Regions from separate parts of the Sporomusa aerivorans genome, predicted to be linked through region 2. Evidence: riboswitches for the same ligand, from Rfam matches in the RefSeq annotation. Region 2 holds a riboswitch; the other holds the start of a gene.
The links. Region 2 has a riboswitch for cyclic di-AMP ahead of SATMO3_RS19825 (NlpC/P60 family protein). Riboswitches for the same ligand answer to the same signal wherever they lie in the genome.
Positions count from the first base shown of each region.

Region 1: it holds a riboswitch for cyclic di-AMP, as region 2 does, so the genes downstream of both, SATMO3_RS15755 (3D domain-containing protein) here and SATMO3_RS19825 (NlpC/P60 family protein) in region 2, are expected to answer to the same signal.

Region 1 is NZ_CP156926.1:3,323,168-3,328,105, forward strand. Features, by position in the region: gene SATMO3_RS15740 (Zn-dependent hydrolase) at 1-1,042, shown strand, start outside; gene SATMO3_RS15745 (3D domain-containing protein) at 1,229-2,014, shown strand; gene SATMO3_RS15750 (L,D-transpeptidase family protein) at 2,104-2,823, shown strand; cyclic di-AMP (ydaO/yuaA leader) riboswitch at 2,932-3,076, shown strand; gene SATMO3_RS15755 (3D domain-containing protein) at 3,135-3,731, shown strand; gene SATMO3_RS15760 (DMT family transporter) at 3,844-4,296, shown strand; gene SATMO3_RS15765 (acyl-CoA dehydrogenase family protein) at 4,406-4,938, shown strand, end outside.
Region 2 is NZ_CP156926.1:4,099,486-4,104,423, reverse strand. Features, by position in the region: gene aroH (chorismate mutase) at 18-371, shown strand; gene SATMO3_RS19830 (glycosyltransferase family 2 protein) at 579-1,538, shown strand; cyclic di-AMP (ydaO/yuaA leader) riboswitch at 1,629-1,765, shown strand; gene SATMO3_RS19825 (NlpC/P60 family protein) at 1,769-2,437, shown strand; gene SATMO3_RS19820 (ABC transporter ATP-binding protein) at 2,586-4,316, shown strand; gene SATMO3_RS19815 (metal ABC transporter solute-binding protein, Zn/Mn family) at 4,470-4,938, shown strand, end outside.

The sequences.
Region 1 (4,938 bases), 780 kb from region 2:
ACCCAACGGGATAAGCGCTGATACTCCGGCGGTGGTGACTGGCTCCCATCTTGATACTGTTCCTGCAGGCGGAAAATATGATGGTGTTCTGGGCGTGGTGTGCAGTCTGGCAGCCCTACGCCGTTTAAAGACCTATGAAGAACTCAGGCATCCTATAGAAGTTGTTGTATTTGCCGCCGAAGAATCAAGCCGGTTTGAGATTGCAGCAATCGGTAGCAAGGCCATGGCCGGCTTAGTTAAGACTGCCGTCTGGAAACGGCTTAAAGATGCCGACGGTATAGCACTGGCGGATGAACTCCAAACATTAGGGCTGCAGACCGAACACATCGAAACGGCAGCGCGCCCGGCCAACAGCATTAAGTGCTTTGTTGAACTGCATATCGAACAGGGACGGGTTTTAGAGCAAGGACGGGTGGATATAGGCATTGTAGATAGGATTTCAGCGCTAACCCGACTAAAAATTACTGTTGCTGGAACACCCGGACATGCCGGTGGTGCAGCAATAGAAGACCGGCAGGATGCACTGGTAAGTGCGGCTATGATTGTACTGGCAGTCAGAAATATTGCAGTTGAATACGAATATCAGGGAGCTGTGGCTACTGTTACGATTTTAAAAACACATCCGGGAGTTAGCAATGTTATTCCCGGCCAGGTTGAAATGTGGGTAGACATCCGCGGCAACGAGCAGGAATATATTGTTGAAATATTACAGGAGATTAAGGACGCAGTAAGTTCTATAGCCGATGAATATGATACCCCGGTTGCCATAGCTGTTCTTTCTTCAGAGAAGCCAATTAATCTGGATGATACGCTCAATCAAACCATTGAAGCAATTTGTACAAAATTAAAGCTGACCAGTTTGCGGCTGGACAGTCGTACGGGACATGATACTATGAGCCTGGCGCATATCGCACCGTCAGCACTCGTTGTTGTTCCCTGCCAAGATGGTATCAGCCACAATAGCAGTGAATATGTGGCTCCGGAAAATATCGCGGCAGGCCTTGAGGTGCTGACTGAGACGCTATACTTTTTGGCCAAATAGCATATGTTTCAAAATTCCGGTATCTGCCTGATTGCATAAGCAGTCAGGCATTTTATTTGCTATCCAATAATTGTTGTCGGATACTATGTAGCTGCCAGGAAGAAAGTATTTCCGCTATCATTTCTATTAACTTTATGATAAACTGTCTTTCGAAATCCAAAATTACTGCCGGAAGGGAGAATCGGATTGAAAAATAAATTAGCTGCTATCACGTTAATGGTATTGGCAATGCCATTGTTTTCGCCGTTTATGCCAAAAGCAGAGGCTGGATTCTTGGAGGACAGGCTGGCCGAAGTTGCTGTTGGCAATCCTAATGCCATGCAAATACAAGATCTAATCAAAATCAAGGAATATCTCGGACAGGATAACAATAAAGCAAATTGGGGGAGTATTGCTCAAGCTGCCCTTGAGCGAACGGGAAAATCTCAGATGATTGGTAATATTGCTACCGTAGCAGGACAATTGACAGGACAAGACCAAAGCATTGACAAGGATAACGTCGTTAAAATGGTAGAAAGTGCTATACGCAGTACAGCACAGGAAAAAATTCAGGCAGAAGTCTCTGACCGCTTATCAGGGTATCAGCAACAAATTCCGCTGCTGTCTGCACTGTTGAACAATAATAACCTTGTGCCCAAAGCAGCGGAGGCAAATAACTCTCTTAGCGGTGCTCCGCAAAACTATCGCAAATTAATCGATATGAAAGCGACTGCTTATGGACCCGGTCCAATGGATAACGGCAAATGGAATGATTCGACATATGTGGGAAGTAAGGTGAAAAAAGGGGTAGCCGCTGTTGATCCAAATGTTATCCCCATGGGTACAAAACTTTGGATTGAAGGGTATGGTCCTGCTATTGCCAATGATCAGGGCAGCGCCATTAAAGGAAATCGTATAGATTTAGCCTTTGATACCCGGCAGGAAGCTCTCGACTACGGCATTCAGAATGTAAAAGTCTATGTTCTTAAATAACCGGCGTATGCCGGTTTTTTTTTGCTCTTCATAATGCAGCAAACTACTACATATATTTTCAAAAGAGGCATTGGCAGGGGGGAAGTGTAATGAATCCTGTGTGGTCGTTTACTCTCAAGCGCTCCCGGGTAATTTACGGTATTGCCTTATTGGCAATTTTAAGTATTTTTTTTAGCATCCTGGGGTATGAGTATGCAGATGAGCAAGAATTAGCTTCCCTTAACAATAATCAGCCTACCGAAGCTCCGGCGGGAAAAGTAAGTATGGTTGTAAATATTCAGGCCAGAGTGCTTGATGTATACAGCGATGACCAGTTATATAAAAAATACCGGATTGCTACTGGTAAAAGCAAGACGCCTACCCCAATTGGTGAATGGAATGTGGTATGGAAGGACTATAACTGGGGAACTGGGTTTGGCACCCGCTGGATGGGGTTAAACGTGCCCTGGGGTACCTTCGGTATTCATGGAACAAATAAACCATGGTCCATTGGTCAATTTGCCAGCCATGGTTGTATTAGAATGCGCAATAAGGATGTCGAGGAATTATTTGAGTGGATTCCGATTGGTACATCGGTGCGGATTGAAGGACGAAAAGTAAGGGTTGATAGAAATCTGAAGTACCAGACATCCGGCTCTGATGTTGTTGCCTTACAGTTAAAATTGAAAGAACTAGGTTATTTTCAGGGACGGGCCGACGGGCTGTTTGGCTCAGAGACTGAAGAAGCGGTAAAGACCTATCAGACCCGTGAAGGGGTTCCTGCTACCGGTATAGCTAGCAAAGAAATGTGTGCCGGTTTGGGAATATAAGCAGAGTAAAGAAATTTAACATAAATTTAAAGATGCTGGAGGTACATGGCGATAAGATTACTATATCGCCATGTACTGAATTTGACCGAACTAAATTTTCCATGTATTATATTTATAATGCCGAATCCTTGTATGGGTACGGGGGACCCAATAAAACCAGAGGGGTGAATCCGCATGTTGCGGAAGGGCTATTCTTTCCTTCTCTTTGGCCCTAACCCGACAGCTAACCCCGGAGGCTGTAAGCCTCAGAGGTTTTGTTATTGCTTGAGCATAGCAGAATCTCGATGGCGCAAGACAAGAGAGGTGTTTCCTTGAAAAGAGTTCTATTGGCAGTTATTCTCACATTGGTAGTGCTGTTTGTTGTTGTCTGTCCCGCGGTTGGCTTGACTGCTGAACAGCAGGAAAAAGCGTCGGTAGCATTAGGAGCCCGGGGCGATGAAGTCCGGGGAATACAAAAACTTCTCGCAGACTCAGGTTTCTACGCGGGTGAGATTGACGGTGTGTTTGGTCCGGTTACTGCGAAAGCAGTAAAAGAATTTCAACGTAGTACAAGTCTAGATGTAAGTGGCGTTGTTGATAAAGAAACTTTTGCTTATCTTGAGCGCTTAGCCGGTGAGCCAAGCAGATACAGCCGTACTCTGGCTATGAAGGCCTCCGCTTATTCGGCACATGACCCCGGCAATGGCAGTTATACATATCGTGGAAATCTTCTGCGCAGAGGGCTGGCCGCTGTTGATCCGTCAGTTATACCTTTAGGAACCCGGTTATATATCAAAGGTTATGGCTACGCAATTGCTGACGATATCGGGAGTGCGATTAAAGGTAACAGAATTGATTTAGCTTTTGACAGTCGCAGCGATGCATTAAATTTTGGCGTTCAAAGAGTAACCGTATATATAGTTGATTAAAAAATCAGGCTGAAGCCTGATTTTTTTTATACGTTAATTTCTTGGGAATATTAGCTGGAACTAAGTACTATACTACACATATAATTTGACTACTATACGGGGGCGTGTTAGCTTGAATTTAATATCCGGCGAAATGTTGCCACTGGTTTTGGCTTTTATCTCGGGGGTTTTAATGGCAGTACAAGGCTCGCTCAATACTTCACTGAGCAAAGTAACCGGTCTTTTGGAGGCTACTTTTATCGTACACGTAACCGGGACCGTTCTGGTGTTAGTATTGTTGTTTCTTTTTAAAATGGGTAAAGGAAATTTATATGCATGGCAGGAGGCTCCCTGGTACACTTTGCTGGGAGGTATTATCGGCGTAGCTATCATTTACTTAGTGGCCGCAAGTATTCCTGGCGTTGGTGTGGCTAATGCCACCACTGCAATTATTGTCGGTCAGGTACTGACAGCTATTATCATTGATTATTTTGGTGGATTTGGACTTGACCGCATCGCCTGTACTCCAACGCAATTATTTGGCTTGGTCTTACTTGCAGTTGGTGCTAAATTACTGTTAAAATAAAGTATTTTTTTATTTTTTTTGTAATTAAGTGTTAACAAAAAAAACATTATGCGGTATACTTATCATTAGAATTTTTTGGTATCATGCTAATATATCAAGGAGGCAAAGCATGGATTTTAACTTTACTCCCGATCAATTGGATCTGCAAAAAATGGTAAATGAATTTGTTGCTAAAGAAATCACGCCTCATGCATTAGAAATGGATAAAGAAGGTGTGGTTCCACCTGCTCTGTGGAAAAAACTTGATGAAGCCGGCCTGCTCAATTTAACAGTTCCTGAAGAATATGACGGTCCCGGACTTGATGCACTGTCTATTGCCTTAATTTATGAAGAACTAGGTAAAGGTTGTGCCGGTGTAGCCACTACAACAGCTGCCAATGCTTTAGCTTCTTACCCGGTCGTATTGCTAGGCACCGACGCGCAAAAACAAAAATTTTTTAATGTCTTAAACAGCGGTAAATTATCGGCATTTGCGCTCACAGAACCAGGAGCCGGTTCCGATGCGGGCGCTGTTGCTACTACGGCAGTCAAAGACGGCGATGAGTACGTCATCAACGGAACTAAATGTTTTATTACTAACGGCGGCATTGCCGATATTTACGTAATCTTCGCCAATACGCGTAAAACTGCCGGTATCCGTGG
Region 2 (4,938 bases):
TCTAGGAGTGGTTAATTATGCTGCGTGGTGTTCGTGGTGCGACAACTGTAACAGCAAACAATCGTGAGGAAATCTATGAACGCGTCGCGGAACTTCTTGCGGCAATTATTCAGGAAAACAAAATGTCTATAGAAGACATTGGCGCAGCAATATTTAGTTCTACCCCTGATCTTACCGCGGCTTTTCCGGCTGCCGGTGCCAGAAGACTTGGCTGGACGGAAGTGCCGCTATTCGGCACGCAGGAGATAGAATGCCCTGATGCGCTACCGCTATGCATTCGGGTACTGATTCTCTGGAATACAGAGATAAGTCAAAAAAATATACGGCATATATATCTGCATGATGCCGTATGCCTCCGCCAGGATATTTAAATTACTACGAAGCGTGAGAAGCCTGCTTCGCCTTTGTGCAAAGCAGGCTATTAATTTTGCCGGCGGATGCAAATGCTAGGATTACAAAGTTCGCCGCCGGGTAGTTAACTATGGCAGACAAGTTTTTGTTTATTTATGCCGAATTGGTAATTGCAATCATAAAACGGCGATGTATAATAGAGTGGTGACAGGGAGGCTGAAAATGGTATGCAGTTACATAAACCGTTGATTTCTATTGTTGTTCCTGTATTTAACGAGCAGGATAACATTGAAAATTTTTACCGGGAAGTCATTAAATATATGGAGCCGGAGCCCTACGACTTTGAAATAGTTTTTGTTGACGATGGTTCAAAAGACGCGACCCCGCTTATTTTGGAGCGTCTGGCGTATGCTGATCCGCGGGTACGGGCGCTGATTATGGCCCGAAATTTTGGACATCAGATAGCCTTGACATGCGGACTGGACTGTGCAAACGGAGATGCTGTAATTACCATGGATGGCGATATGCAGCATCCGCCTGAGATGTTGCCGCAGCTGCTTGCCAAATGGCAGGAAGGGTTCCAGGTTGTGCAAACGGTGAGGATCAATACAGAGGGAGTATCCTGGTTTAAAAGCTTTACATCAGGTATGTTCTATAAACTGATGAACGCCGTATCCAATGTTCGGATTACAGAGGGAGGGTCCGATTTCCGGTTAATGGATAAACAGGTAGTTGCCAGCTTCCGCCGTTTCCGGGAACGGGCCAGATTTATCAGAGGCATGATCAGCGCCATTGGTTACCGGCAGACCTATATTGAATTTGTAGCACCTAAACGTTTTGCCGGACAATCAAAGTTTTCACTGAAAAAGATGCTTCACTTTGCGCTGGATGGTATTACCGCGTATTCTAAAACTCCGCTCAGGTTTGCTTTTTATATCGGGATTGCTTTAGGTTTTAGCAGTATTATCCTGACACTGCATGTTGTATATATCAAAATTTTTACGGAAGAAGCAGTTCCCGGCTGGGCGACTATTACTGCCAGCATTCTTCTCCTGGGTGGAGTGCAATTAGCGGGAATAGGCATTATCGGCGAGTATGTCGGGCGGATATTTGAGGAGGTAAAACAGCGGCCGCTCTACTGGCTGCGGGCTGAACTCGGTCAGCGGCGGGAAAAGGAGCATGAGTGAACTTTTTCCAAGATATTGGCCTAATAATTGTAAAAAAAACGCGACTTTGGGCAGGAATTTTAAACTTTTGACCGAATAGAATATATTGAGCGCTGTAGAAAGCCGAATCCAGCTCAGGTACGGGGGAACCAATCTATGGGGTGAAACTTGATTAGCTGGACTAATCAAGTAGGGTGCCTGCAACCCTAACCCGTCAGCTAACCTCGGAGGCAGGTGAGAGGAGAGTCCTGTTGCAAAAGTTTTTTGGGCTTGTTGTTGCTTTTTGTCTCTTTTTTGGGACCACTACTCTTGTCCACGCAGCCGGTACATTTGAAGTCGGTGATCAAGGACCTGAAGTTGCTGCCATTCAAACTCAGCTAAACAATCTTGGTTTTAATGCTGGTTCTGCAGATGGTGACTTTGGTAACTTAACGGTGAATGCGGTCAAGGCTTTCCAAAAGTCTCGGGGTCTTGAAGCGGATGGCGTAATCGGAGCACAGACGTACCTTGCGCTCATGGGACGGGATATTCCCGCCAGCCGTGATTCCTCCACTGCTTCAGTGCGCAGGGTCATTCAGACTTCGCTTCGGTACACAGGTGTACCCTATGTATTTGGCGGGACAAGTCCAAGTGGGTTCGACTGTTCTGGCTTTACTCGCTATGTTTTTGCCCAAAGTGGCATTTATTTACCGCGAACGGCCGACGAACAGTTTGAAGTCGGGCGGCCTGTATCTTACAGCCGTCTTCAGCCTGGCGATTTAGTGTTTTTCAGCACATATGCGTCAGGAGCATCACATAGCGGCATCTACATTGGTGATGATAAGTTTATCAGCGCTACGTCCAGCAGCGGTGTTGCTATTACCAGTATGAACAGCAGTTACTGGGGTCCGCGCTACGTCGGCGCCCGCCGGGTGATGTAAACAAACAAACGGGAAGGCGTTGTCGGCCTTCCCATTTTTATTTACCGAGATTGCGCGGTTTTGGAGTTTTTTGTTATCACAGGTGTTGCATAGAGAAATTTGACACATAATAAGTAGTCAAGCAAAGCATGTTTAGTGGAGATAATTTATGTTTACTTTTTACTGGCGCAAATTTATAGTGCCATATTGGCTGCTTGCTTTAACCGCGGTAGTTTGCTTTATAATCGCCAGTGCAGCCGGTTTGGCGGCCCCTCTTGTGGTAAAATTGTTGATTGACGATGCTCTGGCCGGTGGTAATATTGTCTTTTTGCACTTTATTACTGCTGGGATAGTCGTACTGTATCTTATCCGGGGATTGTTTTCTTATTTCTATGGATATACAATGGCTAAATCCGGCAATAAAATGCTGGCTAAACTCCGGCAAGAGATGTTTGGTAAGCTGCAGTCGTTAGATTATGCATATTTTATGAGAACTCCTTCCGGTGACCTTATTTCACTGTTTACTAATGATCTCTTGTTTATTCAGCAGGCTGTTACTGTGGGTATACCGGATGTTATTGTCGAGTCACTTAACCTCCTGGCGATTATGGCTATTATGATATATTTTGACTGGGAGTTGGCTATGGTTACTTTTGCTACACTGCCTTTTATTATTGTTGCTATCAGCTATTTCAATAGTAGAATCGGCAGGCTGGGGGCTCTGGTTGAACATACTTTAGCCAAGGTGACTTCGATTATACAGCAATCATTGGTTTCAGTCATGATTGTCCAGAGTTACGTACGGGAAGATTATGAATACCAAAAATTCAGTGATAAGAATCAACAGGCTGCCGATGACTTGATTAAGGTACAGCGGCTTGGCGCCATTCTGGTACCTTTAGTTGAGTTTCTCGCAGCTATCGGCCTCACAATTATTGTGTGGTACGGGGGAAGGGAAGTAATCAACGGCGATTTGAGCATTGGCGGAATGTTTGCTTTTCTTGTTTACATTATCAATGTTCCCATGCCTATCCGCAAAATAAGTCAGGCTTTAACCTATCTTAAGCTGGGCGGGGTAGCCTGGGAACGTATAAACCGGTTGCTTAATGAACAAACACCCACAGTTGTTGATGGTTACAGGGAAATTCCTGTTGCCCGGGGATTAGTAGAGTTTCAGAAGGTGTCATTTGCTTACAGGCAGGATAAGCCTGTCTTGCACGATGTTAACATTCTGGCGCAACCGGGAGAAATTATTGCTATTGTCGGGCCAAGCGGAGCTGGCAAGTCCTCTTTCGCAAATCTGCTGCTACGGTTTTATGACCCGGATCAAGGCAGTGTCTGTTTAGACGGCGTTAATATAAAAGAACTTAAGATTAGCGAACTTCGTAAACACATTGGTTTTATCCAGCAGGAGCCTATTTTGTTTAATACCTCTATATTGGAAAATATTCGTTATGGACGGCCCGGTGCAACTGTGAGTCAGATTGAACAGGCAGCCCGTTTGGCAAATGCTCATGATTTTATTATGGAATTGCCGCAGGGCTACAACACAATGGTCGGGGAAATGGGTGGTAATTTGTCCGGCGGCCAGCGGCAGAGAATTGCAATTGCACGGGCCATTATAACAGAACCTGCTATTTTACTATTGGATGAGCCAACAGCAGCGCTGGATGCTCATACTGAAAAACAGGTAATGTCCGCCATCCGGCAAGCTGGGGTCGGACGTACGACATTTATTATTACTCATCGCATGTCAACAATCGTTGCCTCTGACCGAGTACTTTATTTGGCGGCAGGACGGGTTGTGGAAACCGGTACTCATTTGGAACTTATGGATAAGGGCGGGGCTTATGCCAAGGCAGTCCAGTTAGGTGAGGTAACGCTGCGTATACAGGAATAAAAATAGGGGAATAATTTTTAGCGGCAGAAGCTGTCGCTTTATTTTTTTTTGGTTGATAAGAATATTCTTGTTTAAATTGCTATATGTTGACAACAGTGACAGCACCTGTTACTATTTTAATAGGAATATTCCTATTAAGCAGGAGGATTGACTATGAAAACGAAATTAATTTGTGTTATAGTAGTAATAATTAGTATTATTTTTGCAGGTGGTTGCGGCAAGAAATCAGCAACCCCCAGCGATAGCTTGTCTCAGCCTAAACTCAAAGTATTGGCAAGTGTCTACCCTGTATACGATTTTGTTCGGCAGGTCGGTGGAGAAAAAGTGGATGTATCTTTGCTGGTTCCAGCCGGAGCCGAACCACATGAATGGGAGCCCTCGGCCAAGGACTTGATTCAGGTTAAAAACGCCAAACTATTTTTCTATCATGGCGCTAATTTCGAGCATTGGCTTGACAAAGTAACGGCAAAAGACGTGCTTGGCAGTACAACTGCCATAGAAGTGAGCAAGAATATTCAATTGATAGAAGGTTCAGCTCATGAGCATGAACATGATGGTGAAGAAGCAAAACATGGGCATGCGAACAAACATAAAGAACAGCCTGAGAAGCAGGAGCTAGATC